Regions from separate parts of the Paenibacillus sp. NPDC058898 genome, predicted to be linked through region 2. Evidence: riboswitches for the same ligand, from Rfam matches in the RefSeq annotation. Region 2 holds a riboswitch; each other region holds the start of a gene.
What was found. Region 2 has a riboswitch for cyclic di-AMP ahead of ACOZB4_RS15845 (APC family permease). Riboswitches for the same ligand answer to the same signal wherever they lie in the genome.
Positions count from the first base shown of each region.

Region 1: it holds a riboswitch for cyclic di-AMP, as region 2 does, so the genes downstream of both, ACOZB4_RS32710 (C40 family peptidase) here and ACOZB4_RS15845 (APC family permease) in region 2, are expected to answer to the same signal.
Region 3: it holds a riboswitch for cyclic di-AMP, as region 2 does, so the genes downstream of both, ACOZB4_RS25275 (TrkH family potassium uptake protein) here and ACOZB4_RS15845 (APC family permease) in region 2, are expected to answer to the same signal.

Region 1 is NZ_JBMOSM010000025.1:36,006-45,858, forward strand. It holds gene ACOZB4_RS32700 (M1 family metallopeptidase) at 1-659, shown strand, start outside; gene ACOZB4_RS32705 (hypothetical protein) at 671-1,498, shown strand; cyclic di-AMP (ydaO/yuaA leader) riboswitch at 1,848-1,988, shown strand; gene ACOZB4_RS32710 (C40 family peptidase) at 1,993-2,466, shown strand; gene ACOZB4_RS32715 (C40 family peptidase) at 2,905-3,378, shown strand; gene ACOZB4_RS32720 (GNAT family N-acetyltransferase) at 3,517-4,017, shown strand; gene ACOZB4_RS32725 (c-type cytochrome) at 4,179-4,535, shown strand; gene ACOZB4_RS32730 (4a-hydroxytetrahydrobiopterin dehydratase) at 4,636-4,950, opposite strand; gene ACOZB4_RS32735 (hypothetical protein) at 5,060-5,353, opposite strand; gene motA (flagellar motor stator protein MotA) at 5,545-6,345, shown strand; gene motB (flagellar motor protein MotB) at 6,329-7,135, shown strand; gene rluF (23S rRNA pseudouridine(2604) synthase RluF) at 7,250-7,951, opposite strand; gene ACOZB4_RS32755 (ATP-binding protein) at 7,985-9,853, opposite strand, start outside.
Region 2 is NZ_JBMOSM010000005.1:208,515-218,367, forward strand. It holds gene ACOZB4_RS15820 (response regulator) at 1-945, opposite strand, end outside; gene ACOZB4_RS15825 (extracellular solute-binding protein) at 1,110-2,792, opposite strand; gene ACOZB4_RS15830 (carbohydrate ABC transporter permease) at 2,860-3,759, opposite strand; gene ACOZB4_RS15835 (ABC transporter permease) at 3,787-4,764, opposite strand; gene ACOZB4_RS15840 (molybdopterin-containing oxidoreductase family protein) at 5,085-7,172, opposite strand; cyclic di-AMP (ydaO/yuaA leader) riboswitch at 7,656-7,851, shown strand; gene ACOZB4_RS15845 (APC family permease) at 8,014-9,840, shown strand.
Region 3 is NZ_JBMOSM010000011.1:143,525-153,377, reverse strand. It holds gene ACOZB4_RS25305 (DnaD domain protein) at 103-1,608, shown strand; gene dnaI (primosomal protein DnaI) at 1,642-2,595, shown strand; gene ACOZB4_RS25295 (hypothetical protein) at 2,713-2,868, opposite strand; gene trxA (thioredoxin) at 3,120-3,437, shown strand; gene uvrC (excinuclease ABC subunit UvrC) at 3,573-5,579, shown strand; gene ACOZB4_RS25280 (CPBP family intramembrane glutamic endopeptidase) at 5,551-7,239, opposite strand; cyclic di-AMP (ydaO/yuaA leader) riboswitch at 7,531-7,675, shown strand; gene ACOZB4_RS25275 (TrkH family potassium uptake protein) at 7,741-9,081, shown strand; gene ACOZB4_RS25270 (potassium channel family protein) at 9,098-9,772, shown strand; gene ACOZB4_RS25265 (LysR family transcriptional regulator) at 9,809-9,853, opposite strand, start outside.

The DNA of each region.
Region 1 (9,853 bases), on a different contig from region 2:
ATACGGCGGCTCAGGGAGCATCCATCACTTCCCCTGCACCGCTGAAGATGGAATCCTGGAAATACAGCTCGCACGAAAACTACGCACTGAATGTTTACACGAGGGGCAAGCTGGTGCTGCAAGGCATCGAACGACAGGTCGGTCCGCGGATGATGGAGAAGATTCTTCATACGTACGCCCAGAAATACCGCTTTAAGCACCCGACCACGTCCGACTTCCAGAAAGTTGTAGAGCAAGTAAGCAAAACGTCCTGGCAGCCGTATTTTGACCAATATGTATATGGAAGCCAGATGGCGGACGTTGCCATCGACGTGATCAAAACCAAAAATAAAGGCACGGCGGAACATCCTCGGTATGAATCTACGGTCAAGATAACGAGCAAGGCCGGGGATATAACCGATGTGCCAATCGTGTTCGCCTTTGAGGACGGCAAAACGGTGGAGCGAACCTGGAGCGGCAAGGACCGAAAAGTTACTTACACCCTGGAGTACAGCACTCCGCTCGCCTGGGCCATGGTTGATCCGAAATATTCCATCGTCCTAGAGAATAAACACATCAATAACTATATGAAGGCAGGAATGGATCCGAAGGTGGTTACACGCTGGAATCTCAGTATTACCAAGCTTGTGGAGACGCTGTTCGGCAGCCTGTCATGGTGAGGGGGGAGCACATGAAAAGTTACGCAGGCCAAGGGTGGATCAGTGTTAAAGACCAGCTATACGTCTCGATTCTGCTCTTCTTATACCGTTTGCTGTGGGGATACTGCCTGTACCGACTCGTAAAATCGGCAGTCGTTCCCCTTCTTATGCGATATCCGGATTCTGCCCCTAACGAGCTCAGCCGTCTTTTATTCTTCTACGAGGGCGAGATGAGCCTATCCCTGAGCAGCACGGTCCATACCTACGCATGGCTTCTGGCCGGTTTGCTCTTGATCAGGATGATCTTCACCCCGCTCATTCGGGCCGGCATCTTCTACAACCTTCACCAGGAAGCTAAGGGCGAGCGCGGTTTATTCTTCTTCATTGGCATGCGGAAACTGTGGAAACCCGTAACGCTATTCTATCTGATAGAGCTCATTCTCACCTTTGCGCCCGGTTACTGGATTCTGCCCAAAATCCTTCCGATTCTGCTGAATGGGATTCAAGAGCCTGTTCTGCTGCTTCATGCACTGCCCTATGCAGCTGGGTGGTTCTTGTACGCCTATCTGATCCGCCTGTTATTGCTCTATATGCAATTCGGGCGCACTGGGGGGTTCGGTATGATCAGCTCTATTCTGGCACTCTTCCGTCGCTTGGGCACGGCAGTGCTGTTGTCCATCACCATCGGCGGATCAGCCTGTGTCATTCTGTTGCTCCTGAGCTCGGCTTCGCTCTTCTGGGCCGGGTTGATCGGCTTAATTATACAGCAGGCCTCTTATTTCCTGAATGGACTATTCCAAATTTGGGTAATTTCCACCCAATATCATTTGTGGGGAGATTCCTCCTCACAGCATTCCTAATCGTTACAATTCGTTACCCTGAAATGGTGAATCATGCTCGCGAATAAGCTGTAATCCGAAGTGACACGTTTTTATCTCGAGCTTGGTTTTACAAAGAATAAGCATTCATTTATCCTCTATATTACAAATTTCTGAGCGCCAAATTACAAAAAAACCTGTTTCCCCAAGATGGGGACAGGTTTTTTTGTTTAAAAATGATCTTTCCTCGTTTGCCAAATTGTTAATACTCTGCTAAAATAACGAATATGTTAGTAACAACTTTGTCATCTTTACTGTAACTTTTTTGTTGGAACGATGTAAATTCGTTAACAATGTTGGAACGTCAGACGTCAATGAATGGGTTCATCAACATTTTAAGGAGCCGAATTCCCATAACGATATGGGAAGCGGGGGATCCGTTTTGGGTGAATTGATCTCGCAAGAGAGGGATCATAGGGGACCTTTCAACCGAACCCTTAAGCTAACCTCGCAGGCAATGGAAGGAGCTTTTTGTTTTGAAAAAGAAGTTAACGGCTGTTTCTCTCGGCCTCGCACTCGCACTCACATTAGGGACCGGAAGCGCTTTCGCCGATTCCAAATTAAATACAGCAATCAAACCAGCCATTGGTGTCTCTTATAAAACGGGTGGAACCACAACGAATGGTTTTGACTGCTCCGGATTCACGAGCTATGTTTACAAGAAGCTTGGCCTTAGCCTGCCGCGAACGTCTGCAGCTCAATACAAAGTAGGAACGGCAGTATCCAAGAGCAACCTGAAAGCTGGCGATCTCGTGTTCTTCAACACATCCGGTAGAGGTATCTCTCATGTGGGTATTTATGTTGGGAGCGGCAAATTTGCTCATTCCTCATCTTCGCGTGGTGTCATGATCAGTCCGCTAAGCCAGAGCTATTACGCCAACCGATATGTAGGCGCTAAGAGAATTATGAGTCAGAATACGTACAAATCTGTAGCTGTGAACTACAATTAATGTTGGAACTTTATTGATTTACTCTTATTAAGAAGCCCTGGGTTTATGAGATTGTGCCGATCTCATCCAGCGGCTTTTTTCTTTTGTTGATTGTGTGTATACCTTTATAACGTTTAAGACAACGAAAAAGTTTCCACTTTTCAAAAAAAAATGAATGAAGATATTGAAATGACTTCGTTTGGTTATTCCATCCCCAATACCCTCTTATTCTTTATATACCCTTCTCTCTCTTCATTAAACACCGTTTTGGAAAAATATTGATTTTATCTGACGCTTCGACAGCTAATGCGATTGAAAAATAGCAAAATCCATCAAGAAATAATTGCCAATCCCGCTTGCTGTCTGATAGAATGGACGCAGTAACAACTTTGTCATTAATGTAAGTGCTTTAATACATAGATTGCTATGCCTCGCGGCAGCGAAAAGGAGCTTTCCATGCTGAAGAAAACATTATCAACAGCAGCCCTTAGTATCACACTGCTACTCACTTTGGGCGTTGGCAGCGTGTTTGCTGATAGTGCGCTGGATCAGGAAATCGATAAGGTGCTAGGTACACGATACAGCTACGGCGGTACGACCACGAGCGGATTTGACTGTTCCGGCTTCACCATGTATGTATATGCCAAACTCGGTTTGAAGCTCCCGCATCAATCCGGCTCTCAATTCGACATGGGGACAAGCGTGTCCCGTAAGGATCTACGCGCTGGCGATTTGGTGTTCTTCAACACATCGGGCCAGGGCATCTCCCACGTCGGCATTTATGTCGGCGATGACAAATTTGCCCATGCCTCGACCAACCGCGGCGTGGTTATCAACCGCCTTGCAGAGGAGTACTATGATCAGCGATACGTGGGTGCAAAGCGTATCATGAGCGATGATACGTATGAAGAGTCGGCTGGTGAATCATCCTAAGCTTTAGAGGCTAATCATCCCTATACACACTGCTTGCCCGTTAAAGGAGCCCTTACCTCTCTTTGACGGGCTTTTTGATGCGACTTGGATGTTCGGAAAAGGGTTATCATTCATATATACGATAGGAGGACTTCACCAATGGATGCAACACCGATTTCATTTCACACCGTAGTCATGCGTGAAGAGCACGCAAAGGAAATATGCGCCTGGACCTATCCTCCTCCCTATAATATCTATGGCTTTCTTCCCTGGGAGCAGATGAAAGGGCTTGAGGTCGAGTTTGGCGATCCCGACATTCGCCAGAGGCAGTACATCTCAATTCTGGATGAACGGGAGGCCCTGTGGGGATTTGCCCAGCTGTTTCCGATGCACAAGGTGACACGAATCGGACTTGGCATGCGGCCTGATTGGTGCGGGCGCGGAATGGGTAAACGGTTTATGGAGGCGATTGTTCGGGAAGCCAGGCGGAGGCGGCCTGTCGACGAAATCGACCTTGAGGTGTTGACCTGGAATGAGCGAGCGATCCGCACGTATCAAAAGGCAGGCTTTCATATCACAGATACGTATGAGCGACTTACGCCAACGGGAAATGCCCTTTTCCACTGTATGGTGTATGAGCCGCCGGCTAATGAGGAATAGTAATCTTTGTCTATATGAAAAAGCACAATTTTGTGTACTTTTTATGAAGCCACGCCGGATAGTTGCTTTTTTTGTCACAACTGGCTATGCTGTCTATGAATGTTGGTTTATAATGGAGACAAGTGCAAGAGTGCAGTATACATAGAAGGGACGATATGACGATGCAAAAATGGATCATGAGCGGATTGTTCTTCGTCGCATGTGCGTTGGCTATCGCGCTGATGTTTACGCTCCCAGGTAAGGAACAGGTGGCTCAGGAAGAGAAGCCGACCATGCCGGAAGTGACTCTCGATGCTGCCGCAGCGGAAGCCACAATGAAAGCAAGCTGTATTAGCTGTCACGGCGACCAACTTCAAGGCGGCGCTGGGCCGGCTTTGAATCAAGTAGGCGGACACATGGATGCGGACGCAATCTTCAACGTTGTAACCAAAGGTCGTAAGGGAATGCCTTCCTTTAAAGATCAACTTAAGCCTGAAGAAATCGCAAACATCGCGCTATACCTTGCTGAGAAAAAATAAATCAGCTTATACTCAAAACACGCTTGCACCTGGAGCTCTTCCCGGCGCAAGCGTGTTTTTACATATTCGGGACCTCTGAGGGGACTAACCGTCCCCCCTCCTATTGTGCCGCCTTGCCATCCTTCGAACGACTCTTCTCATAGGCTTCGTTAAACTGCTGCGCTTCCTTAATATCCACAGCCGTAATGCCACCGTCGTCCCAAGAGGTGAGACGAAGTGTAACGACTTTATAATCTATGGTGATGTAGGGGTGATGTCCGAAAGCTTCTGAAATAGCTGCCACTTCATCAACAAAAGCGATTCCCTTCATGAAGGAGGAGAAGGTATACTTCCGTACAATCCATCTCCCTTGTTCAAATTCCCAACCCTCAAGCTTTTCCAGATGAGCCTCTACTTCTTGCTGCGTATAAAGCATCTTTTATCTTCCTCCCCGAAAAAAACCTATCTTAAAGCCGACTTACACGTAATATGGTCTTTCTGTCATCTATTCTATTCTGCCCTGTATCTGTTGATAACTGGAGTGATTACACAAGAGCCACAAAGGCCAACTCTTCTTCACCAATCAAAATATGTATTCGATGGTTCGTTTGATCATGCATGACCACGCCGCTGCCAACATTAATCACCGGCTCTGTGCCTAGCGCATAGAACAAATCCTCAGCCAGCGCTTCATGAACCTCATTTCTCTCGGCTTCACCCAGATTGCCCCAATCCTCAGCTTCCATTTCAAAGAAGACATAGCTGTCGGTAATTCGTCCGACTGCCTCGGTCAGTTCTGCCAGAATTTCGCCGTAATCTCTTCCGTGTTTAACGCCCATCTCCATCACTCCTTTCCTTGCCGTACTTAGCTTCGTTTCCCTTCCTTCCATTATACCGGAAATTACAACTAAAAAAAAAAGCCCGACCTGACGATAAATAGGATAACGCCCCACAAAAGGGGTCCGGTTCTCCATGAGAACCGTTCTGACGAATGGATTCGTTATTTTATTTCTCACGGATGAGGTGTGGTATGGAAATTTCAACAATTATAGGCTTAATAATCGGTATCGTCGCGGTACTGGTGGGCATGGTTCTGAAAGGTGCCTCCCTTCTCGCTTTGTATAATCCGGCAGCCTATCTAATCATTCTTGGCGGTACGGCAGCAACTTTATTCATCGGGTTTCCGCTAGTCGAGCTGAAAAAGATTCCGAAGCTGGTCAAGATGACCTTTGTGAAACAGAATCTGATGGACAAAACGGAAATGATCAAGCTGTTTATGGAATGGGCTTCGATCACACGCCGTGAAGGTCTGCTGGCTCTTGAAACCAAAGTCGATGAGATCGATGACACCTTCCTGCGTAACGGGATGCGCATGATCATCGATGGCAACGATCAGGAATTCGTACGTGATGTATTAATGGAAGATATTAATGCCACTGAAGAGCGCCATCGTTCCGGCTCATTGATCTTCTCCCAAGCCGGTATGTATGCACCTTCCCTCGGGGTACTTGGAGCCGTTATCGGTTTGATCGCCGCATTATCCCATATGGAAGATATGGGCGAACTCGCCCATGCCATCGGGGCTGCGTTTATTGCAACCCTGCTCGGTATTTTCACCGGTTATGTCCTCTGTCACCCGATTGCGAATAAACTCAAGCGTCTATCCAAACGTGAGGTTGAAATCCGCCTGATGATGGTAGAAGGCCTGCTGTCCATTCAGTCCGGTGTATCCACCATTGCAATCAATCAGAAGCTCTCCGTGTTCCTGACACCGTCCGAACGGGCTGAGCTCAGCGAGAGGGAGGCTGGTGCTAGTGAGCAAAAAGACTAGACACGAGCCGCATGAGGAGCATGCCGACGAATCCTGGCTTCTTCCTTACGCAGACCTACTGACCTTGCTTCTGGCCTTGTTCCTGGTGCTATACGCCATGAGTGCGACGGATGCACGCAAATTTCAAGAAATGAGCGAAGCCTTCAGTGTTGCTCTCACCGGCGGAACCGGTGTACTGGATTACAGCAAAACGGAATCCAGCGATGATCCGCCCAATATTAAGGATCATAAAGCGACATCTCCTTCCGTTCCCGCGACAACACCTGACCAACGGCGTGCAGAGCTGATGCGTCAGGAACAACAGGATCTGGAGAAGCTGAAGAAGCAGCTCGATAATTATATTAAAAATAACGGTTTAACCTCGGAGCTCAGCACCAAGTTGAACCACTCCCAGCTTGTCATTACGATACGGGACAACGCCTTATTCCCTTCCGGCGAAGCCGTTGTGAAGCCGGAAGCCCGTAAACTGGCTAAGGCCATCTCGCAAATGCTTCACAAGTTCCCGGACTATGAAATCATTGTATCCGGCCATACGGATAATGTGCCAATCTCTAACAGCCGCTATCCGTCGAACTGGGATTTAAGCTCGGATCGAGCCCTGCAGTTCATGAAGATTCTGCTTGCCAACTCGGAGCTGGATCCTAAACGGTTCATGCCGATCGGTTATGGTGAATACCATCCGATTGCTGATAACAACACCGATGCTGGGCGAGCGAAGAACCGCAGAGTCGAGGTATCCATTATACGTAAATACCAGGATAGCGCCACCTTTACAAGCGTGAATGAATAACCCAAATGGGAACGGGTCCCTACAGACTATAACACACAATAAACAACCGATGCATCTGGTATTACAGATCCCATCGGTTGTTTTTGTTTAAGATTATAGAAGTATTTTAGCCAGCTACTCGAGCCTGTAGTTCAGCAGCTGACCAAGCTCTTCCTTCTCCTTCTCGCTAAGATCACGCCATGAACCGATGCGTTGACTGCCAAGACGGATATTCATAATCCGGATTCGCTGCAGCTTCCGGACCTCATAACCAAAAGCGCTGCACATTCTGCGGATTTGGCGATTTTTACCTTCGGTCAGAATGATTCGGAATACGCGCTCGGACATTCGAGTGACCTCACAAGGTAGCGTTATCTCACCCAAAATCTTTACGCCGCTGGACATCCCGCTAAGGAAGGATTCCGTTACCGGGCGATCCACAGTCACAATGTATTCTTTCTCATGTTTCCCCTCAGAGCGAAGGATCTTATTGACGATATCTCCATCATTCGTCAGCAAAATCAGTCCCTCAGAGTCCTTATCCAATCGTCCGATAGGAAAAATACGCTCGTTGTGGCCTACAAAGTCTACAATATTGCCCTTAATATGCGATTCGGTGGTGCTTGTAATCCCGACCGGCTTATTAAGAGCAATATATACATGCTTCTTCTTATCCTGAAGCGGCTTTCCCTGGATCCGGACATCGTCGCCTTCCTCTGCCTGGCTTCCCAGGACAGCAACCACGCCATTAATGGTGACCTTCCCGCTCTCCACCAGCTTATCTGCTTCACGACGGGAACAATATCCCGTTTCACTGATAAATTTATTAATTCTCAAGATGCCATCCCCTTATCTGTAACTACTTCTTGCTTAATTCTCAATAGCATTCGGCTGGACTACAGGCAGAACTATGCTCACCTTCGTGCCCACACCTACTTCACTCTCGATTTCCATCATACCCCGGTGACCCTGAATAATACGCTGGCTTACCATCAATCCTAGCCCTGTGCCCGTCTCCTTATTCGTAATAAACGGTTCGCCAAGATGCGGCATCAGATCCTCCGGTATGCCCTGCCCTTCATCCCGAATATCGATTTGTACCCATTCGCCCTTCGGCCTTGAAAGCTCAATCCAGATACTGCCGCCACCCGGCATCGCTTCAATCGCATTCTTGAGCAAATTGATAAACACCTGCTTGAGCTGATTCTCTTCACAGTGTACGTTGGTAAGTTCATCAGTAAATTTCAATTTGAACTCGATGCCGTACAAATGGGCTTGGCTGTCGAGGAATGAAATGACATCTCCCATGATGAGTCGTACATCCCTCTCTTGGAAATGAATCGCCTGCGGCTTCGCTAATATCAGAAATTCACTGACAATGAGGTTAATTCGATCCAGCTCCGACAGCATTAGATCAATATGGTCCGGATTAACCTTGTGGGTCTGCTGCTGAAGCTGCAGAAATCCACGGAGGGTCGTAAGCGGATTCCGGATCTCATGAGCAACGCCAGCAGCCAGCTGGCCAACGGTATTGAGTTTCTCCGAACGACGCAGCAGCTCCTCGATCCGATTGCGTTCCGTCACATCCCGAGACACGCTAATCATGGAGGTGACCTCACCGTTCTCATCATGCACCAGCGAGGTGCTAATACTGACCTCGATCGTGCTTCCATCTTTGTGAAGACGGATCGTCTCCACCGGAGGAAGCCGTTCCCCGGCTCGCAGGCGACGGATGCGCTCCTTTTCTTCTTCCTCCTTGGCCGGAGGTACAAGTGCAGGCTTCCGTCCAACCACTTCGTGCGCTTTCCAACCATACAATTGCTCAAACGCTTTATTCACACTAATAACCCGTTCATAGGTATCGGTTGTATGAATGGCATCTGCTGTCTGATTAATGACCGACTCCAGATATTCCTTAACGGACTGATTCTCATCGACCATTTGCTTCAACTGGCTCGTATAGTTGCCCAGATTACGTGTCATCGCATTGATTCGACCCGCAAGCTGCCCCAGCTCGTCCCGGCTGCTTACCTCCAACCTTCGATCAAAGTGACCATCCGACACATCGTTTACGGTCCCCAGGATGGCCTGAATCGGCTTGGTAAAATACCCTGCAACAATATAACTGCCGAATATCACGATTTCCAATAAAACCAATGAGATGGCCACAAGACTGATCATCTGCTCCCTCATCACGGAGGAGATGGCTTCATAATCCATGACGACACTGATAACACTGGTCGGTTTATTTTCGGTTACGATGGGGATGAAGCTTTTTAGCACCTTCTTGTTATTGATAGTACTGACAAACACCACATTATCGCCGGTAGAAACGGCCCTCTGCACAGCTTCCGCATCTTGGTCCAGGCTCCCATAGTCGTAGGTGCCGAATGTAATCGGTCGATTGCGAAGCTTGCGGTGAACATCATCCGTTCCATCTTCTCTCATATATTCATTGCCAAACGTTTCAGGGTTGATGCCTGTTACTTCCAATATTCGCGGATTTGACTTCAAGGTCTCCTTCACAACCGTATCCGGACTTGTAATCTTCACAAAGTCCTTGATATTCGAATTCCTTATGTAGGGATCAATAATATAATTGCGCTTGCTATCGTAATAATATCCCCATTTATCAATGAATTCCGGATTGGATGTGGAAAACTCAAACGGTCCTGACCAAAAATGATCGGCGCGCTGACCCTCGGTAACGGAGACAACTTTACCATACTGGAACAATTC
Region 2 (9,853 bases):
ATCTAGAATCTTGGCGTCGATCATTCCCGGCTCGGCACTGACGTCTTCGTACTTAATCACGCTTCCCTTGCCTAAAAACATTTTGCCTTCCACAGCTTCAACCGCTTGCCGGTATGAAATCTGGAGTTGGTTCAAGGTATGGACAGGTTCGCCCAGCCCTGTCGTGATCGAGATTGTCAAATGCTGCCGAAGCTTATCTATCAATGCGTCTACCGTTTGAATGACATCGGAATCCTCAAGCAATATCGCTACCCGTTGAGTTGACAGCTTGCAATATAGCAGCTTGCCCATTTCCGCGATAGCCTCCTGAATTTGCTGCAAGAATATCCTCGCCATTTCCCTTTGTGAAGAAAGACTACCCGCTTGGCGCCATGATACGTTATCGAGCTCCATAACAGCGATGCGGATTGGCCACTTCAACTGGTCGAATTCATATGAAAAGCTCATCATTGTCAACGATTCTTCTGACTCTTCTGATTCTTCCCGTTCAAGCAAACGTATGAGAAAATCACTTTTGACAATGGGAATCATCTCATGGTATGCCATCTCTACTTCGCGATGCTTCAACTCATCATCAAGATCCCGTTTCACTTTGAGCAATGACGAGATCAGTTCTTTGTCGTTCATTGGCTTCAGCACATAGCTATAAGCTTTCAGAGACAACGCTTCCTGAACATAACTAAATTCCTGATATCCACTGACAAATATAATTCGTATATTCGGTTTATGTTCTAATGCAATACGTGCAAGCTCAAGACCGGACATATAGGGCATGTTAACGTCGCTGACTAGAATATCAATGTCCTTATTCTTAATGATCTCACATGCCGATAATGCATTATTAATACCATCTACTACTTCCATGCCCAGATCAACCCAGGGAATGAACCTTTTCATACCTTCCAAATCTAGTTCCTCATCATCTACGAGCAGCACCTTGTACATGGTAATCCCCCTAGCCAATTGTAAAAATTTGCCTTATTTTCATATCATACTATACATAATGAACTAACGGATACAAAACAAGGGTAATCGATACTAAAACAGAATCATCCCACAGAGTCCGAGGGACTCATTGGGATGATTCATTACGATTGTTCGATTAAAGATTATTTATTCTGTTTCTCAAGATTTGCCTGCCACTTAGCTGTACGGTAATCAAGAAGCTGCTGGTAACCCAGATCCATCAAACTCTTGTTTCCTTGATCAAGAATTTGATCTACTTCTTCATCACTCTTCGCCATAACGGAGTTAGCATAAATTTCGAGGAACAATTCATCCACAGATTTGGCAATAATATCTTCATCTGAGTTTGGAGGAGCATCAAGACCAACAAATTCAGTAACGTTTAATTGTGTCGGCCAAGTAACCGTTTGTTGGTAACGCACTTCCCACTGCTGTTCTTCAGCAGGAAGGGTCGACATATACTTCCACTTAGCAGGGTCAATATAACTCGTATTACCTACGAGCTGCCACGGGCTATTCTCAGCTGAGATTTTTGTTACTTCTTCTCTATCATAATTTTCTGTGAAATTTGGTTGACCATTCTCATCGAATCCCTTCCAGTTCTTACCTTCTGGACCGAAGAATTGAACGTTCATACCTTCTGGACCTGTCATCCAGTCAAGGAATGCGAAGATTGCCTCTGGATCTTCGGCTGCTGTAGTAATATGTGCAGCGTTCCATCCAAAGCTCGTGTAAGTACCTGCAGTAATCTTGTTCTTATCCAATCCTGGCTTATGAATAGGCCAAATCATGAAATAACCGCCATTTGGATCGTCCTTCGTTAATTCAATCTGTGCTTTTGCTGCGATATCTGTCGGGCTTGAACCTGCAAATACAGCCACTCGACCCGTCATTACTTTCTCTTTAACCATATCCTCGGTTTGGCTAAATGCATCTTGAGAAATAAGTTTCTCTCTGTAGAGCTTAGCGATATATTTCTGAGCTTCACGGAATGTTGGATCTGTAAGTAACGGAGTCAGTTTTCCATCCTTTGGAACAGCAAGCAAGTTTGCTTTTAAGTTCGAATAGCTTAATTGCTCTCCAAATGCCGTATATAATACCCCAAGTCCTTGTCTATCCTGCGCCCGGTGCGGTTCGAATGGAACAATTGTATCACCATACTTGTCTTTAACCATCTTCAAGTAGTTATACAAATCGTCAGTTGTTTCAAGTGGTGGCTGACCTAACTCATCATAAATTTTCTTGTTAACAACATAACCTGCAGTACCATAAGGATTAGATGAGTACCAATTAGGGAATCTGTAAATCTTTCCATCGTCAGCACGAAGCAGATCCAGATCGCCCATCCATGTTTTCAGGTTAGGATATTTATCTAACCAAGGATCGAATGCAACGAGCTTACCTTCTTTTTGAAGGCTTAAAATCATTGGTTCGTCACGGTCTGTCCAGATCAAATCAGGGAGATCGTCAGATGCAATCATTGCACTCAGCTTTTGCTTATGTGCTCCATTAGCCGCAATTACATCGATTTTCACTTGCTTCTCTTCACTTAAATACTTACCAAGCGGAACGCTTTCCCACTTAGGGAAGTCTGTTCCTTCATAGTGAGCATAAGCTGAAAACTGAAGCGGCTTCTCGCCAAGTACCCACTTGCCTTCATCACTGCCTTCTGCTGGCGGGTCCGTTTTCTCGCCGCTATCGCCGTTAGCTGCAGGCGGTGCTGCTGGAGCTGGCTCAGCTGATTTGCCGCCGCATCCTGCCAGAGCTGTGACCAGTACGAAAATCAAAGATACCATCAACAGCAAAGACTTTCTTGTCTTTCTCATGTACTAAACCCCTCTCAATCTAAAAATATATATGTTCAAAGCTGTTCGCCTTAAACCGTTCTTAAAACTACTCTTTCAGCGAGCCTACAAGAACACCTTTAACAAAGTACTTTTGCACAAAAGGATATACAAGAACGATTGGCAGTGTCACTACAATCATCATCGCCATTGTGAGTGATTTGGAGGTGATCTGTTTTGACCGTTCCATTAACATAACAGAAGCGCTATCAAGTACTGAGTTTGAATTCGTTACAATATTGGCATTCAGCGTCTGCCGCAATATCGTCTGTATTGGAAGCAAATTATCACTAGTAATGTAAATACTAGGATAGAACCAATCATTCCAGTGACCTACGGCTGTGAACAATGATAGGGTTGCAATTACCGGACCGGACAGCGGAAGTATAATCCGGAAGAACATTCCCCAGTTGCTGCAGCCATCAATACTAGCAGACTCTTCCAAACCAACAGGGAGACCTTTAAAGAAGGTTCGGAATATAATCATGTTCCACACGCTAATTAAGGTTGGAATAATAAACACCCAGAAAGAGTTCATCATACCAAGCGAACGGATCAGGAGATAAGACGGAATCAATCCTCCAGAAAAATACATCGTAAATACCAAGAACACCATATAAAAGTTCCGACCGATCAAATAGGTACGAGTCATTCCGAATGCCAAAAGGGCGGTCATAAATATTGACGTTGCGGTTCCGACTATGGTCCGGCTAACGGATATAAAGAATCCATTAGCCAATCGGTCATCATCTAATATAATTTTGTAATTCTCCAGTGTGAATTCCCGAGGCCAGAAGGTAATCCCGCCTTTAGCGGTGTCTACACCCTGGTTAAAGGATACGGCCACAGCATTCCAGAATGGATAAAGCGCTGAAAAGGCCAATAAAGTAAGAAATGTATAGATCAAGACAAGCACGATCTTGTCACCAGTGCTAATTCTTTTTAGCATGCTGTACCTCCTGATTGCTACTGATTATTACCATAGACTGTTACCGGATCTTCGGGCCGCATAGTTAGCGATCGTAAGCAGGATGACAGCGATGACCGATTTGAAGAGTCCGATGGCAATCCCGTAAGAATAGCGATTTCCTCCTAGGCCGACGCGATAAACATAGGTATCTACAACGTCGGCTACCGGCCTTAATACAGGGTTAGAGGCCAACAGCAAGATATCCTCGAATCCTGCATCGAGCAGTCTACCGATTGCAAGTATCATAAAGATGATAACGACTGGCATAATCGAAGGAACCGTAATTAGATAGATCTGCTTTGTCTTGCTAGCCCCGTCGATGTCTGCAGCTTCATACAGAGCCGGATCAATACTGGCTATGGCGGCGAGATATACAATCGAGTTAAAACCAATCTCTTTCCATACGTTAGCCGAAATCAGAATTGTCCAGAAATATTGTTTTAGAGAAAGGAAGTTGATCGGTTCATCAATGGCCCCCACACTCTGCAGCAGCATATTAACACTACCATTCTCTGTGGAGAGCATTGCAATTACAAATCCCGCGACAATAACCCAGGACAAGAAGTGAGGCAAGTAGGTAATAGTCTGGATAAATCTTTTGAAAAACATATGTCGAACTTCATTCAACATCAGTGCGAGAATAATCGGTGCCGGAAAACCAATAAAGAATTTAAGTAAACTGATTACAATCGTATTCCGAATAATCCTCTCAAACTCTGGGGCATTAAAAAAAGCCTCAAAATGTTTAAAGCCCACCCATGGATTTTCAAAAATCCGTGAACCAGTAAAAATGCTGTAATCCATAAATCCGGTGATTACACCGTACATCGGCAGGTAGGCAAAAATGAAAATCAGAATAACTCCTGGAATAACCATCAGCTGAACATCCCATTGCTTCATTAAGCGCCTAAATAAGCTATTATTATGGACCTTTGGCTGCCGGGAAATGGGTGATGGTTGCTGTTCTGTAGTAGCTTGCGGCATATTTATCCTCCTGTTACAAATTGATGTAAATACATGCCGGTTCTCTGAAATCTGCGACTTCGAAACCGCTTGCAATTGACTTAGTACCATTCTACCCATGGAAATATATTGAAGCTATATAATAAAAGCCCGATTTTTTATACTTCTACCTGAATGTTTCATCCGTTCCAGCCAATTAAAATAACCGTCTATCGACGTACTTTCTCAGTAAACAGACCTTATTTGGCAGAGGTATTTCTTGCGCGACAAGGATGCTAACCCTTGAAAAAAAGACTGCCTTCAGGTCATATAGACCTTCAAGACAGTCTTTGTATTCATCTTTAAGCACCGATTATTGTAGTCCTGACCTCTACCACCGTTGAGAAGAAGGTAGCTCCTTCGCCCATATCCGACAACCTGTCGGGTGTAAGGGCATTGGCGCGCTGCTTCCTGCCTTCGCCTTCCCACCACAAGCCTTGGCTGACTACGGTGCCCGGCAGCATTTTATCCGTCACCTTGGCTCGGACTTCGTAGGTTCCACGGTCGTTGTACACCGTAACCATGTCTCCGTCCACTATACCGCGTTCCTCTGCATCCGCCGGATGAATCTGCAGGGCAGGCTCCTTCTCCAACTTCTGATGCTTCTCCACATTCGCAAAGGTCGAATTCAGGAAGTTGTGGTTCGGCGGCGAAATGAACATAAGCGGGTATCTGTTCCCGCGGCCGCGCCTTACACCGTCATATCCTTCCTTCAAGGGCACGTAAGTCGGAAGAGGCGGAAGACCTGCTTCCTCCAACTTCGCGGAGTAAAGCTCGATCCGGCCCGAAGGCGTCGGCAAACGATCCAGATATGTTTCAAGCGGCGTCATGTCAAGCTTCACATAGCGGTGTTCCTTTAGCTTGTCCAGCGTGACGCCGTTCAGATAAGGGTTGTCCGGGAAGTCGAGCGCTCTTGCCATCATCTCCTCTTCGGTCTCATGGAAGGCCGGGTCGGTGAACCCCATGGCCCGGCCCAGCAAGGAGAACAGCTCCACGTTGCTCTTGCTCTCCCCGAGCGCCGGAATGACCGGCTCCTGCAGCTGGATATACTGATGCCAGTAGGATGCGAACAGGTCCGTATTCTCAAATGAGGAGGTTGCCGGAAGCACGATGTCCGCATACTTGGCTGTATCCGTCATGAACAAATCGTGTACGACGGTAAACAGATCCTCCCTTGCAAACCCTTCGCGCACCCGCCCGCTGTCAGGAGCGACAACCAGCGGGTTGCTGCAATAGACAAAGACCGACTTAATCGGCTGTTCGGTCATGGCAAGCACCTCGCCGATCCGGTTCATGTTAATGGTCCTGGCATCCGGATTCGGCCGGAGATCCGGACGCTCCAGTGCATCGCTGTCCATGCTGTTGTAGCCACCATTCGACTTGGCAGCCCCTCCGCCCCGCTTCAGCCATTGTCCGGTCAAGGCCGGAAGCGCCGCAATGCTGCGCACCGTCAAGCCGCCATTGTCGTGATGCTGAAGACCGTTACCAATATGAATATAAGAAGTACCGGCCCGGCCATACAGCTCGGCCAGCTTCTCGATATCCTCTACCGGAATGCCGGTAATGGAGGATACATGCTCCGGCGTATAGTCTTTGACATGCTCACGCAAGGCTTCATGCCCGAGCGTATACTGCCGGAGGAATTCCTCATTCACCATGCCATCTCGGAACATGATGTGCATGAGGCCGACCGCCAGTGCCGCATCCGTGCCCGGAAACAGCGGAATGAACCAATCCGACCATTGCCCGGTCTGGTTCTTATGAACATCAATCACAATGACCTTGGCACCGGCCTTGCGTGCTTTCTCTGCCAGCACTACTTGGTGCATATTGGTGCTGACGATATTACCGCCCCAGACAATGATGACATCGGCATGAACGGTTTCCTCCGGGACGGTGCCTCCATTAAACCCCATTACGGATTTCCAGCCCGCAGTGCCTGCGGAATTACAGATCGACTGCTTCAGGCGGCTGGCGCCCAGCCTGTTGAAGAATCTCCGATCCATACCGTCCACGCTCAATATCCCCATATTGCCGTAAAAGCTGTATGGTAGAATGCTCTCGGAGCCATATTCCTTGATCAGCTTCTTGTAGCGCCCGGTAATCTCCTGAATCGCTTCATCCCAGCTGATCCGCTCGAAAGCCCCCTCACCCTTGGGCCCTACCCTCCGCAGCGGATAAAGCACGCGCTCGGGATGATACACCCGATGTGCCATATTGCGGACTTTATTACAGATGGCTCCCTGCGTCATCGGATGATCCGGATTGCCGGTAACCTTCACGATTTTTCCATTCTCTTTATGCAGCAGCAGACCGCAAGTATCGGGACAATCCAACGGACATACCGCCGGAAACACACCATTCTCCTGATGAATCATCGCTTGAGTCATTTCGTCCATTCCCCCTTGTACACGCTGAATCATATCCCCTTATCTTAAAAGAAAATCAGGGCTCCAGTAAAGTCTTACATTTTTTTCTGAGCGGGTGTTTCACTCTACTTCCTTCCGGGTATATTCCTATCAAGAGCAACGAAGAGGAACCCAGACCCTTTCTCTTCCTTGCCAAATCATGGACCACTCCCAAAAAATTCGCCATGCCCATGTCTCCTCCCCCGAGACCGGCATGGCGAATTTGTTTGTATCCAGCGTCTATCGCATCATATCTGGGCTACTTGCCACTTACGCATCATAGAAAGTCATGCTTTCTGTAGCAAACATGCAAAAAACAAAGCCTCTCAAAGCTACATATTTATGTAAGCGCTTATCTGTCATTTTTTATATATAATTCTGCTTTATTCTTCGTTGGAGGGTGTTTTACAAAAGATTTGAGCAGGCGTAATATACTATTCAGCTTCGAAATCATTCTTCATATTCACATGACATTCGCTTAATTTCCAATTGGGAAAGCGGGGGAACCACACGTATGGATGGATACCTATAGGATCTGTCAACCATACTATGGGGTGAATCCTGATGCAGCGCGTACTTACGCCGCGACTATTATCAGGTAGGGCGACTCTCACCGCCCGAATCCGACAGCTAACCTCGTCAGCGTTGATGGAGAGGGTTGTGAACTTGTGATCAAACACAGGGTTCTAACCTGTGTTTTTTGTTTGCCAAAAATCAATATTGGAATGGAGATAGCCCATATGTCCAGCACATGAGGCACACCGATTGAACTCACTTCAAGCAGCTCCCATCATGTACCTATTCTTAATCGGCGGTGAAAAACATGTTCTCTTCTATCAAACGATTCCTCATCGGAAGACCCCTTAAATCAGCGGAATTGGGCGAGCAAAAGCTGAACAAAACCAAAGCGCTGGCCATCCTTTCATCCGACGCCTTGTCGTCCGTGGCCTATGGACCTGAACAAATTCTGATCGTCTTGATGACCGTTGGCGCGGCTGCCTATTGGTATTCCATACCGATTGCCGTCGGGGTCCTCATCTTATTGCTGGCACTTATCCTATCATATAGACAAATTATTTTCTCATATCCGCATGGCGGCGGAGCCTACGTGGTTTCCAAACAGAATTTAGGCATGTATCCAGGATTGGTCGCTGGCGGCTCCCTGCTGGTCGACTACATCCTGACGGTTGCGGTCAGCGTATCGGCGGGGACGGACGCGATCACGTCGGCTTTTCCGGAACTGCATGCCTACAATCTGCCCATCTCCATCGTGTTCGTTCTATGTTTGACCGTACTCAATTTAAGAGGGGTTACGGAGTCGGCCACCATATTGGCTTATCCGGTTTACTTGTTTGTACTGGCGCTGTTTATCCTGATTGGCGTCGGAATATTCAACATAGCTACAGGCCATGCATCACCAGAGCTTCATACGCCGATCGGCACGCCTGTCGCCGGTCTCAGCTTGTTCCTGCTCCTGCGGGCATTTGCCTCGGGCAGCTCTGCCCTGACCGGCGTTGAAGCCATTTCTAACGCCATCCCGAATTTCAAGGATCCCGCTCCGAATAATGCGGCCAAAACCTTGGTCGCGATGGGATCCTTGCTGGCAATGTTATTTTCGGGCATCGTATTCCTGGCCTATTACTATGGGGTTAGCCCCAGCGAGCAAGTCACTGTCGTTTCCCAGATTGCCGAGCATACCTTTGGACGAAACGTTTTTTATTACTTTATCCAAGGAACAACGGCTCTCATTCTGATCCTGGCCGCCAACACGGGATATTCCGCCTTCCCGCTGCTTGCCGTTAATCTGGCGAAGGATAAATTTATTCCCCGAATGTTCACCGTCCGGGGGGACCGTCTGGGATATTCAAACGGGATTATCATGCTTGGGTTCTTCTCCATTCTGTTGCTGCTGACTTTCGAAGGCAAAACCGAGCATCTGATTCCTCTGTATGCCGTCGGCGTGTTTATCCCTTTTACCCTCTCCCAAACAGGGATGATGGTGAAGTGGATTCGCGAAAAGCCTGAAGGATGGATCGTCAAGCTGATCATTAATACCACCGGCGCATGCATTAGCTTTATCGTGACGATGATCTTCTTTTTCACGAAATTCGCCCAAGTGTGGACCGTCTTGATTTTCCTGCCGCTGATCATTTGGATCTTCACACGAATCCACAAACATTATGAGGCCGTAGCAGACCAGCTGCGAATTACGACCTGTGAGCCGGTTAAGCCGATTGAGGGAAATGTTATTATTCTGCCTGTGGCGGGAATCACGCATGTGGTGGAGAACTCGCTGAATTATGCCAAATCACTGGGAGCAGGACAAATTATCGCGGTGTACGTGCCGTTCGAGCGGGAGGACGAGGCGGCCTTCCAGGAAAAATGGAAGAAGTGGCAGCCGGACATCCGGCTGGTGACGCTGCACTCGCCTTATCGGAGCATCATTCAGCCGCTGACCAAATTCATCGATACCGTGCAGCGGAAGGCCAGCGAATCCCACTACCAGGTTACCGTTGTCATACCGCAGTTCATCCCCAAGAAGGGCTGGCATAACTTCCTGCACAATCAGTCCAGCTTGCTCATTCGCGCACATTTACTTTATCGGAGAGATGTGATTATCACCACAGTACCTTACCATTTAAAAAAATAGCGGGCTTGTTCCG
Region 3 (9,853 bases), on a different contig from region 2:
ACGAATTCCAGAATTTTTGATGCGAAAGAACCGACTTCGAAACGACGGATTTATGATAGAATAGAGGAAGTCTATTTTTGGGCGACAGGGGGAGCATAAACGATGCGCATGACTAATTTTTTACATTTTACAGAGAACCACCGTTACTGCGTATACCGTGACTTCTGCTTAAGCGGCCTGGATGACAAAATGCTTGGTTCGATATATCAACCGATGGTTGGCGCGTTTGCGATCAGTCTGTACCGTCTTCTCGTATCGCATGTGCCGGTGGAGAAGGTGGGTTACTCGGCTATTGAACAGCAGCGAAGATTATTTCTGACATTAGGACTTGAGCCTAGTGAAAAAGGACGCCGCTTTCTCATTGAGCAAACCTCTAAGCTGGAAGCGGTAGGTTTACTGCAGACAAGCCGGATGTTTGTCCCGGAAACGGACGACCATATCTATGAATATGAGCTGCAAGCACCGCTCAGTCCAGCGGAGTTCTTCAACACCCAGCATCTGACGCTGCTGCTTCGCGACAAGGTGGGGAAATTCGCCGTTCTGTCGTTAAGAGAAGAGCTCTGGAGCAAGGAACCCCTTGAATGGTCCGGCATTTCCTTCAACAAGGAGAACATTTCGGTTCCCTTTTATGATATTTTTGAGCTGAACACGCATGTCATTGATTATGAACTGGAGCAAGCGCTGGAAGAGGTCGCGGTGTCACGGAAGTCAGTGGTGCCGCCAAATCCGCAAGGAGAGGGTCTGAACTATGCGGACATTATTCTCCGTTTCCCGCGTGAATCCCGCAATCGGGTCTTTGTGGAGCGTCTTCGCTACGACCATGAACAGATGGGCATTGTGAATTACGTGGTGCGCAAATATGATCTCAGCACGCAGGATTTGTGTCGCCTGCTGGATGAGGACGGCATATTTACCGAGCATGGTGAGGTCGTGCTGGATGATCTGCAGCACAAGGCCAGTCTTCACTTTAGGCAGGGAATGAAGATGCAGGAGAAGCGGCAGATTACCGCGGGCAAGGTCGTTGCCTTGCATCAGGAGATGACGGCCGATCCGGAAGAGCCAGCACAGGAGCATGCCGTAGAGATGGAATACTATGTAGAAGTTCCTGCCCAGTTCCAATCGAAATGCGATATTCACCAATATAATATGATGCTCCGGAACGAGCCTTATACCCGGCTGCTGCAGACTTTCTTTCCCGGCTCGGTCCCAGCGCAGTTCCTGGACATCTTCGAAAAGATCGACCTGAGCTATAAGCTGCCGGGTGAAGTCATCAACGTGCTCATTCATTATTTAATGTCACTCATGGCCGCAGGCGGCGAGCAGCGCATCAACCGTAATTTTGTGGAGGCCATTGCTTCCAATATGCTGCTGAAGCAGATTAACAGCTATGAGAAAGCTGTTCAGTATATACGTGATCAAGCCAAGATGAAAGGCAAGCAGAAGGCAACCACACAACGTACGCGTACATACGCTAAAGGCGGAAAGGTGAAGCCGGAAATTCCAGTGGCTCTGGAGTCCGATCAGGCGGAGGCCGTATCGGATGAGGAATTCGAAGAAATGATGCGATTTGCGGCAGAAATGCAGGCTGGCAACAAGAAGGGCGGATAAAGAAATCCTGCTGAAGAGAGGAGGGAACAAGAGATGGAGTCCCTTGGTGAACTGCTGGAAAGCATGAAAAGTCCTGCGCTCCGGCGCAGAACGGAACAGATTACGGAGGATTTGCTTAGGAATCCTCTGATTCAAGCTCTGCGGAGCGAATACCCGGAGATCGATGATCGGGTCATACGATTGAATTTAAGCAAACTGTATCAATATGCGGGGGATCAGGCCCACTGCAAGGAGTGTCCCGGCCTGAACCGGTGTCCGAATGATTTCGAGGGACATTTCAGCAAGCTGGATATCCAGCGGATGAACGGAACCGTGGAGATCTATGAGCGTAAGTCGCCGTGTTCCCTGCAGATTGCGAAGACCAATGAGGATCAGATCAAAAAACGGATTCGCAGCTTTTATGTCGATGAGCATGCCTTGAACGAAGGTTATGACAACATGGAGATTATGGCGAAGGACCGCTTGCGGGCACCGGCGGTGCACCAGGTCTTTAAATACATCCGGGATACGAAGGAGAATGGCTTGTCCCCGCGGGGCCTGTATCTCACCGGTTCGTTTGGTACGGGTAAAACCTACCTGATGGGTTACCTGATGCATGAGCTCGCGAAAGCGGGCCATTCGGGCGTTATCGTGTATATGCCTGATTTCGTGGAAGATCTGAAGACCATGATGCAGGACGGACAGAAGCTGAAGGACATGGTGGAGACGATGAAGCATTGCGATCTGCTGATCTTTGACGATATCGGAGCGGAGAATTTGAATCCGTGGGTTCGGGATCATGTCCTCGGTTCCATTCTGAATTTCCGGATGAACCGGCTGCCGACCTTCTATACGTCGAACTACCCGCTCGACGGGCTTGAACAGCATCTGAGCTTCACGAGCAAGGATGGGGAGGAGGCACACAAAGGACAGCGATTGATGAACCGAATTGCGCCTTTTGTCGATGTCGTTCATTTATTTGGTGAGAATCAGAGAGGGAAATTCTAGTATTGCAAGCAAACTTCCTATGGACAAGCTTTTCCCTTAATTGTAAAAAGTCTGATCCCGTTAGCGTGTGGAACGCGGCAGGATCAGACTTTTTATTGTGCACAAGGAGTCATCTAATTAGCCAACCAAGAACTTGATAATGACGAATCCGAAAAAGATGATGGTCATGAAACCAAACATTCCCACGAAGCCCATCATCAAATCGCCAAAGTCATTGCGTGGTTCTTCATTGATGTGCTCCCGTGGATCGTTAACGCGTACGTTTACATCCATGGTGCTTGCCTCCTCAAAAGGTGAACATGCCGTGCCAACACGAAAAACTTGACAGTCACCCGACTTGTTACTAGTAGTATACCCAATGCGCAAATCATTTGTAAAGATTGCATAAAAAACCCGTGAAATCCTCTTTCTTTAGGTGAGTATATTTCACTTTTTCCGACCGGTTGTGGTATACTAAATTCGTCGACCCATTCAACAATTATGGTCGTACTATATGTAAAATTATCCGTGAGGAGGAGAATATAATGGCTATCGTAAACGTTACCGATCAATCCTTCGTAAGTGAAGTGGAAGGTCAAGGAACGGTTGTAGTTGATTTCTGGGCGCCATGGTGCGGTCCTTGTAAAATGCTTGCCCCGATTTTGGAAGAGCTCTCCACAGATCTTGGTGATGCTGTGAAAATTGCTAAGGTGAACGTGGATGAGAATCCGGAATCCGCAGCACGTTTCGGCGTGATGAGCATTCCGACTATGATTTTCTTTAAAGACGGCCAGCCTGTCGATAAAGTGGTAGGTCTGAACTCCAAAGAAGCCTTGAAGGGCATCATTGCAAAACATCAATAAGCAGGATTGGTCATAGACTGCAATCTGCTTTCATAAAGCGCCTTCGGTGAAACCCGGAGGCGCTTTGTGTGGTTATTCATAGTGTTTGATATTTATGGTTAATACTATATAATCTCCTTGGAGAGGAGGGATAGCATGGACGATTTTTCCAAACAGCTTCAGGAGCAGGAGAGGGCGCTGGAGAATATCCGCCACAAGCTGGCATTGCTGCCGGACCAGCCCGGCTGTTACCTGATGAAGAATCATGAAGGCACGATTATTTATGTGGGCAAGGCGAAAGTGCTGAAGAATCGGGTACGCTCTTATTTTACCGGAAGCCATAACGGGAAGACCCAGATGCTTGTTTCGGAAATCCGCGATTTCGAATATATTGTGACCGGCAGCAACATGGAAGCCTTGATTCTGGAGTGTAACCTGATCAAAACCCATCAGCCGAGATTCAACGTGCTGCTGAAGGATGATAAAACCTATCCATATCTTAAAATAACGAATGAAGAGCATCCCCGTCTGGAAGTGACCAGAAGGGTGCTTAAAGATAAAGCCAAATACTTTGGCCCATACCCGAATGCGTATGCGGCACAGCAGACCAAAAAGCTGCTGGACCGGATGTATCCTTTGCGCAAATGCGGCGTCATGCCGAAAGAAGTGTGCTTGTATTATCATATGGGACAATGCTTGGCTCCATGTGTAAAGGAAATTCCAAATTCCGCATATGAACAGATTACCGGGGAGATTACGTCATTCCTGAGCGGTGGGCATGAAGAGATCAAAAAGGAACTGCAGCGCAAGATGCAGGAGGCCGCAGAGGATTTGTATTTCGAGCGTGCCAAAGAACTGCGGGATCAGATCATCCATATCGATACGCTAATGGAGAAGCAGAAGATTACGACGACGGATACGCGGGACCGCGACGTATTCGGTTATGCTGTGGATAAAGGCTGGATGTGCGTACAGATTCTGTACATGCGCCAAGGGAAAATGGTACAGCGCAACAAGTCCGTTTTTCCGTTCTACGGCGATGCGCACAGTGACTTTATGTCTTTTATTGCCCAGTATTACAGTGATAATCCTGCATTGCCGCAAGAAATTCTGCTACCTGAGCCTCTGTTAATAGGAGGCGAGGCTGATCCAGAGTCGGTTGCTGGAACGGCTGTGGATGAAGGTGTGTTAGGCCCAGAGGAAGCCGTGGATTCGGTGAGTACGCTTTCCGCAGGAACATCTGATGAGCAGCAGGCAGCCCTTGCCCAGGCCCAGGAGAAGCAGGCCGAAGCCGCTGGCATCGTGGATGCAGCCGGAGGAGCTGCCGCCCTGCAGGAATGGCTCGGCGTGAAGGTGCATGTGCCGCAGCGTGGTTTGAAGAAACAGATGGTGGGCATGGCGTCGGATAATGCAAAGGTGTCCTTAGACGAGAAATTCCGCTTGATTGAGCGTGATGAAGAACGCACCTCGGTCGCAGCAGCGAATCTGGGCGAAGTGATCGGCCTCCAATCGCTGAACCGGATCGAGGCATTTGATAACTCGAACATCCAGGGGACCAACCCGGTATCGGCCATGGTTGTATTCACCAATGGGAAACCGGACAAGAAGGAATATCGGAAATACAAGATCCGTACCGTGCTGGGACCGGACGATTATGATACGATGCGTGAAGTGATCCGGCGGCGGTATGAGCGCGTCTTGAAAGAGAATTTGCCACTTCCTGATCTGATTGTGGTCGATGGAGGGAAGGGACAGATTTCCGCCGCCAGCGATGTGTTGGAGAATGAGTTGGGGTTGTTTATCCCGGTCTGCGGGCTTGTAAAGGATGCCAAGCATAAAACAGCGCAGCTCATGGTCGGAGACCCGCCGGAGCCGGTTACGCTGCCCCGGGACAGCCAGGAGTTCTATTTGCTGCAGCGTATTCAAGATGAGGTTCACCGGTTTGCGATTTCCTTCCACCGCGAACAGCGCGGCAAATCGATGGTATCCTCCAAGCTGGATTCCATCCCGGGCATTGGTGAGAAGCGCCGGAAGCTGCTGTTGAAGCATTTTGGCTCGGTCAAAAAAATAAAAGAGGCTTCAGTCGAAGACTTCAAGCCCCTTTCAATCGGTGAGAAATTAGCAACGGAAATTCTTAAGGCACTTCGTGAGGAGGAGTCGTGACATACGGCTTCTCTTTTTTTGTTGGATTGAAACGGTAAATCGCATACGCAACAAGCGCAGGAAGCACCATGTAGAAAACACCAATCAGCAAGTTGGTGGTGTCCTTGAGCAAGATCAGGCTAATACCCATCAAGATGCTATTAAAGATGACATGGGAGAACATGGCCGCCAAATACCCATATTTCAAAAAGATGTAGCTGAACAGCAAGCCGATGATAACCAGTTCAATGGGCCGGGAAATTACAGGGTATATCGGATAAAGCGTATGCCCGAGCGCCCAGATGAGCGAGGTAATCAAACTGGCAACGAAAGTATTGCGGACGATCTTTTTCACCATTTTGATACCGAACAGTCGATAGACGGCCTCTTCGGATATGCCGGCCAGCCAGGCCATCAGCGGAAACAGCCAAGGATAGAGCATGTTATAAGGCGACTGTGTGGCATCCGTGGTGGACCATGTATTTAAGGTTAGGCCCAGAACGATAAAGATAATGGATTGGACCCCAAGCAAGATGAAAGCCCACATATATCCCAGCTTCATGCTGTCCAGTACATAATGACCGTATCCGGGTTCTTTGGCGCGCGGCCATGGATTGAGCCCGTCTTCTTTTTGCCATAGTCCGTTGCCCCCGACAAGGGAGAAATAGAGCAGGGCGGAGAATATGAGCGAATAGACCGCATAGAAAATCATCATCCCGACTATACCGGTTTGCGACATCCCCTCGGATTTGAAAACGGGAATCAGATTATACGTATTTAGCATCTGAATGATAAACAGCAGCACCGCTAGGAACAGGCCGCGCTTAAACGACGTATAGGCTCTGGTCTTTACGCTGTACACAATGGCAAGAATGCCAAGGATGAGGGTGAACAGGCCATACCCTGCGAGTGTCAGCAGCGTTGCATCCTGAGTCTGCTTGTTGACATAGGCGGAATGGGCGGACGGGACTGAGAAGGATGGATCATAGGAGCGTAATTTCCCATGTTCGAAGGTGAAACGGTGCTCCAATCGGGAATCGCCAATCTTGGATTCCGGGTCCACATATCGGAGCCGGGGTTCCCCTTCCCGTGTAACCAGCTCAAGGCGCGACAGGTCATAGCCCGCTCGCTGGAGCCAAGGTTCCGCGAGCGTTTGCTTCTCGGCTAATGACATGCCATCCTCGACGACAAGCAGCATCTGCCTTTGTACATCGCCCTTGTTCAGCTCAATCCGGTCATAGCTGGAGCGGGCGTAATCGTACGAGAAGCCGACGATGCCTGAATTTTGCATGTGCACGTCCACATTGAGGGCATCCCCTCCCGGCTCGCTGAAGCGAACGCGGTATACGTCATAGGGATATTTGGCTTCATAGGTTTTGTTGTATTCCGAAAGTTTCTTTTCCTTCGCCAGATATCCGTAAAGTTCCGATTTGGATTGATATGTAACCAATGTGTCATCCGTTTTTGCAGCCTTAAACTGCAAATGCTCCTGAGCAAAGCTTGAAGCCGCTTGCCGAGCCTGCTCCTTGGATATGATATTCGGAGATGCCATCTCGGTAGAATCCGGATTCGTCGACGGAAACACCTGAAATAATAGGAACAGAATCAGGCCGACTGCGGCAGGCGCGATGAGCTGTTTCAGATTGGGCTTCAGCTTCAAGGGCTCTCTTGCACGATTCATGAAATTCCTCCTCTAGGAAAGTTGATACTCCCACTGGTATTCGATATGCCTGATTAAGTACGCATAGAGTCAATATAACATAGTTATGAAAGTCATAAGCAGCTTATCCCAATATCCGGAATAATGAAACAAATCGATGAAAATGAATGAAAGGTTTCGAAAACGTTAGAGAACCCCATGCTTGTATTCTTGAATATGCCCAATTCGCGCTCTTTTAAAGATTTTTTGGGTGAAAAACGGCATTGGGTTACGTACCAGATTGCGTTATAATCACATCATGCTTCAAGGAACCGAATATTCCAGCCGAATTTCGTACTGAAAATGGGGGAACCATGTAATTGGGGTGAATTTCATTATTCCTAGAATAATGAATAGGGCGACCTGTGGAAATGCCCGAATCCGTCAGCTAACCTCGTAGGCTGCAGCACAGGAACCAGACCGTAAAGGGCACTGCGTTTTCCAGTGTCTTTTTTTCTTGATTTTTTTTAAGAAGGTGACCGATTGAACTCTAAATTTAACTGGCTCAGGTTGTCTCCGCCGCAGATTCTCGTGCTTGGTTTTGCGGCTATTATCTTCATCGGGACGGCGCTGTTAATGCTGCCGATTTCCACAAGTACAGGTGAACCGCTTGAATTTATCGATGCCTTGTTCACTTCGACATCGGCAACATGTGTAACGGGTCTGGTTGTGGTGGATACAGGAACGACATTCAGTTCCTTCGGCCAAGTCGTGATTATGCTGCTGATTCAGATCGGCGGGCTCGGATTCATGACGATGGCTACTTTATTTGCCTTGGCTCTGAAAAGACGCATATCGCTCAAGGATCGTCTCATTCTGCAAGAAGCGATGAATCAGTCCTCGATGGAAGGAATCGTAAGGCTGATTCGCAGAGTTTTGTTGTACTCCCTCATCATCGAGGCCTGTGGTGCCATCATTCTATCGATCCGCTGGGCGTTTGATATGCCGATCGGCCAGGCGATTTATTATGGCGTTTTTCATGCAGTCACGATGTTTAACAACGCCGGTTTTGATTTGTTTGGTGATTTTCGGAGTTTGACTGGGTATGTCTACGATCCTGTAGTCAACATAGTCGTGATGTTTTTGATTGTCTCAGGTGGGATTGGTTTTATCGTATTATCCGATCTGATTGATTTCCGAAAACAGCGGAGACTTTCCTTGCACTCCAAAGTGGTGCTCACCATGACGGCTACCTTGCTGCTGGTTGGATTTATCGTCATTCTTATATTTGAATTCACCAATCCGAGGACGCTCGGCTCTCTGAATTGGGGCGGAAAATTCTTCGGTGCGTTATTCCAGTCCGTAACGCCGCGTACAGCTGGCGCGAATACTATAGATATTACGGGGCTTCGACAGGCCACGCAATTTTTTATCGTGATTCTGATGTTTATCGGAGCATCCCCAGGGTCAACCGGTGGCGGTATCAAAACAACAACCTTCACCATTATGGTGGGGGCGGTTATCGCCATGATGCGCGGGCGTGAAGACATCGTCATGTTCCGTTATCGCCTGGCCCAGGAGCGGGTGCTGAAGGCACTGACCATTGCATTACTGGCACTGCTGCTCGTTCTAATCGTATCGATGATTCTGTCAACGACAGAGGAAGGGAGCTTCCTGGAGATCCTATTCGAAACGACATCCGCCTTCGGTACGGTGGGTCTCTCCATGGGTTTAACGCCTGAACTGACGGGATTCGGGAAGATTTTGATCAGTATTACGATGTTTGCAGGGCGATTGGGGCCTTTGACGCTTGCTTATGCACTGGGGCCAAAAAAGGGTAAAGAATTATATCGTCATCCGGAAGGCAAAATGATTATTGGATAAGGAGTACAGGAGAGACATGAAACCAAAGCAATTTGCAATCATCGGTTTGGGACGATTTGGCGCCAGCCTGGCGCTTGAACTGATGGAACAGGGATATGAGGTGCTCGGCATCGACCGCAGTGAAGAGGTTGTCGAGGATATGAGCGAGCTGCTGACGCACACGGTGGTGGCGGATGCTACGGACGAAGAGGTGCTTAAATCGCTCGGTATCCGCAACTTCGACTGCGGGATTGTGGCGATCGGGAACGATATTCAGATGAGCATCTTATCCGCCATCTTGTTAAAAGAGCTTGGTGTCGCCATGGTCGTTGCTAAGGCGATTTCGGTGCTGCACGGCCGGGCGCTGGAGAAGCTGGGCGTGGACCGGGTGATCTTTCCGGAAAGGGATATGGGGATCCGGGTAGCTCACCAGCTTGTCACGCCCAACCTGCTCGACTATATCGAATTATCCAAGGACTATCTGATTGTGGAGATGACGGTCACGGACTGCATGGACGGAAAAACGCTTAGCGAGCTCAATACGAGGGTTCGCTACGGTGTCAGCGTGGTGGCCCTGAATAAACAATCCGGCATCATCGTAGCGCCAACAGCCATGGATGTGGTGAACTCTGGCGACATTATGGTCGTTATCGGCTCCAATGATAATGTGGATCTCTTTGAGTCTGAGGTCGTGAATATGCTCGAAAAATAAATAAAGAAGAAAAAAACCTGACGACCCTATATACCGTCAGGTTTTCTTCGTTTTATCCTCCTCCAGCTTACGGAACAGGAT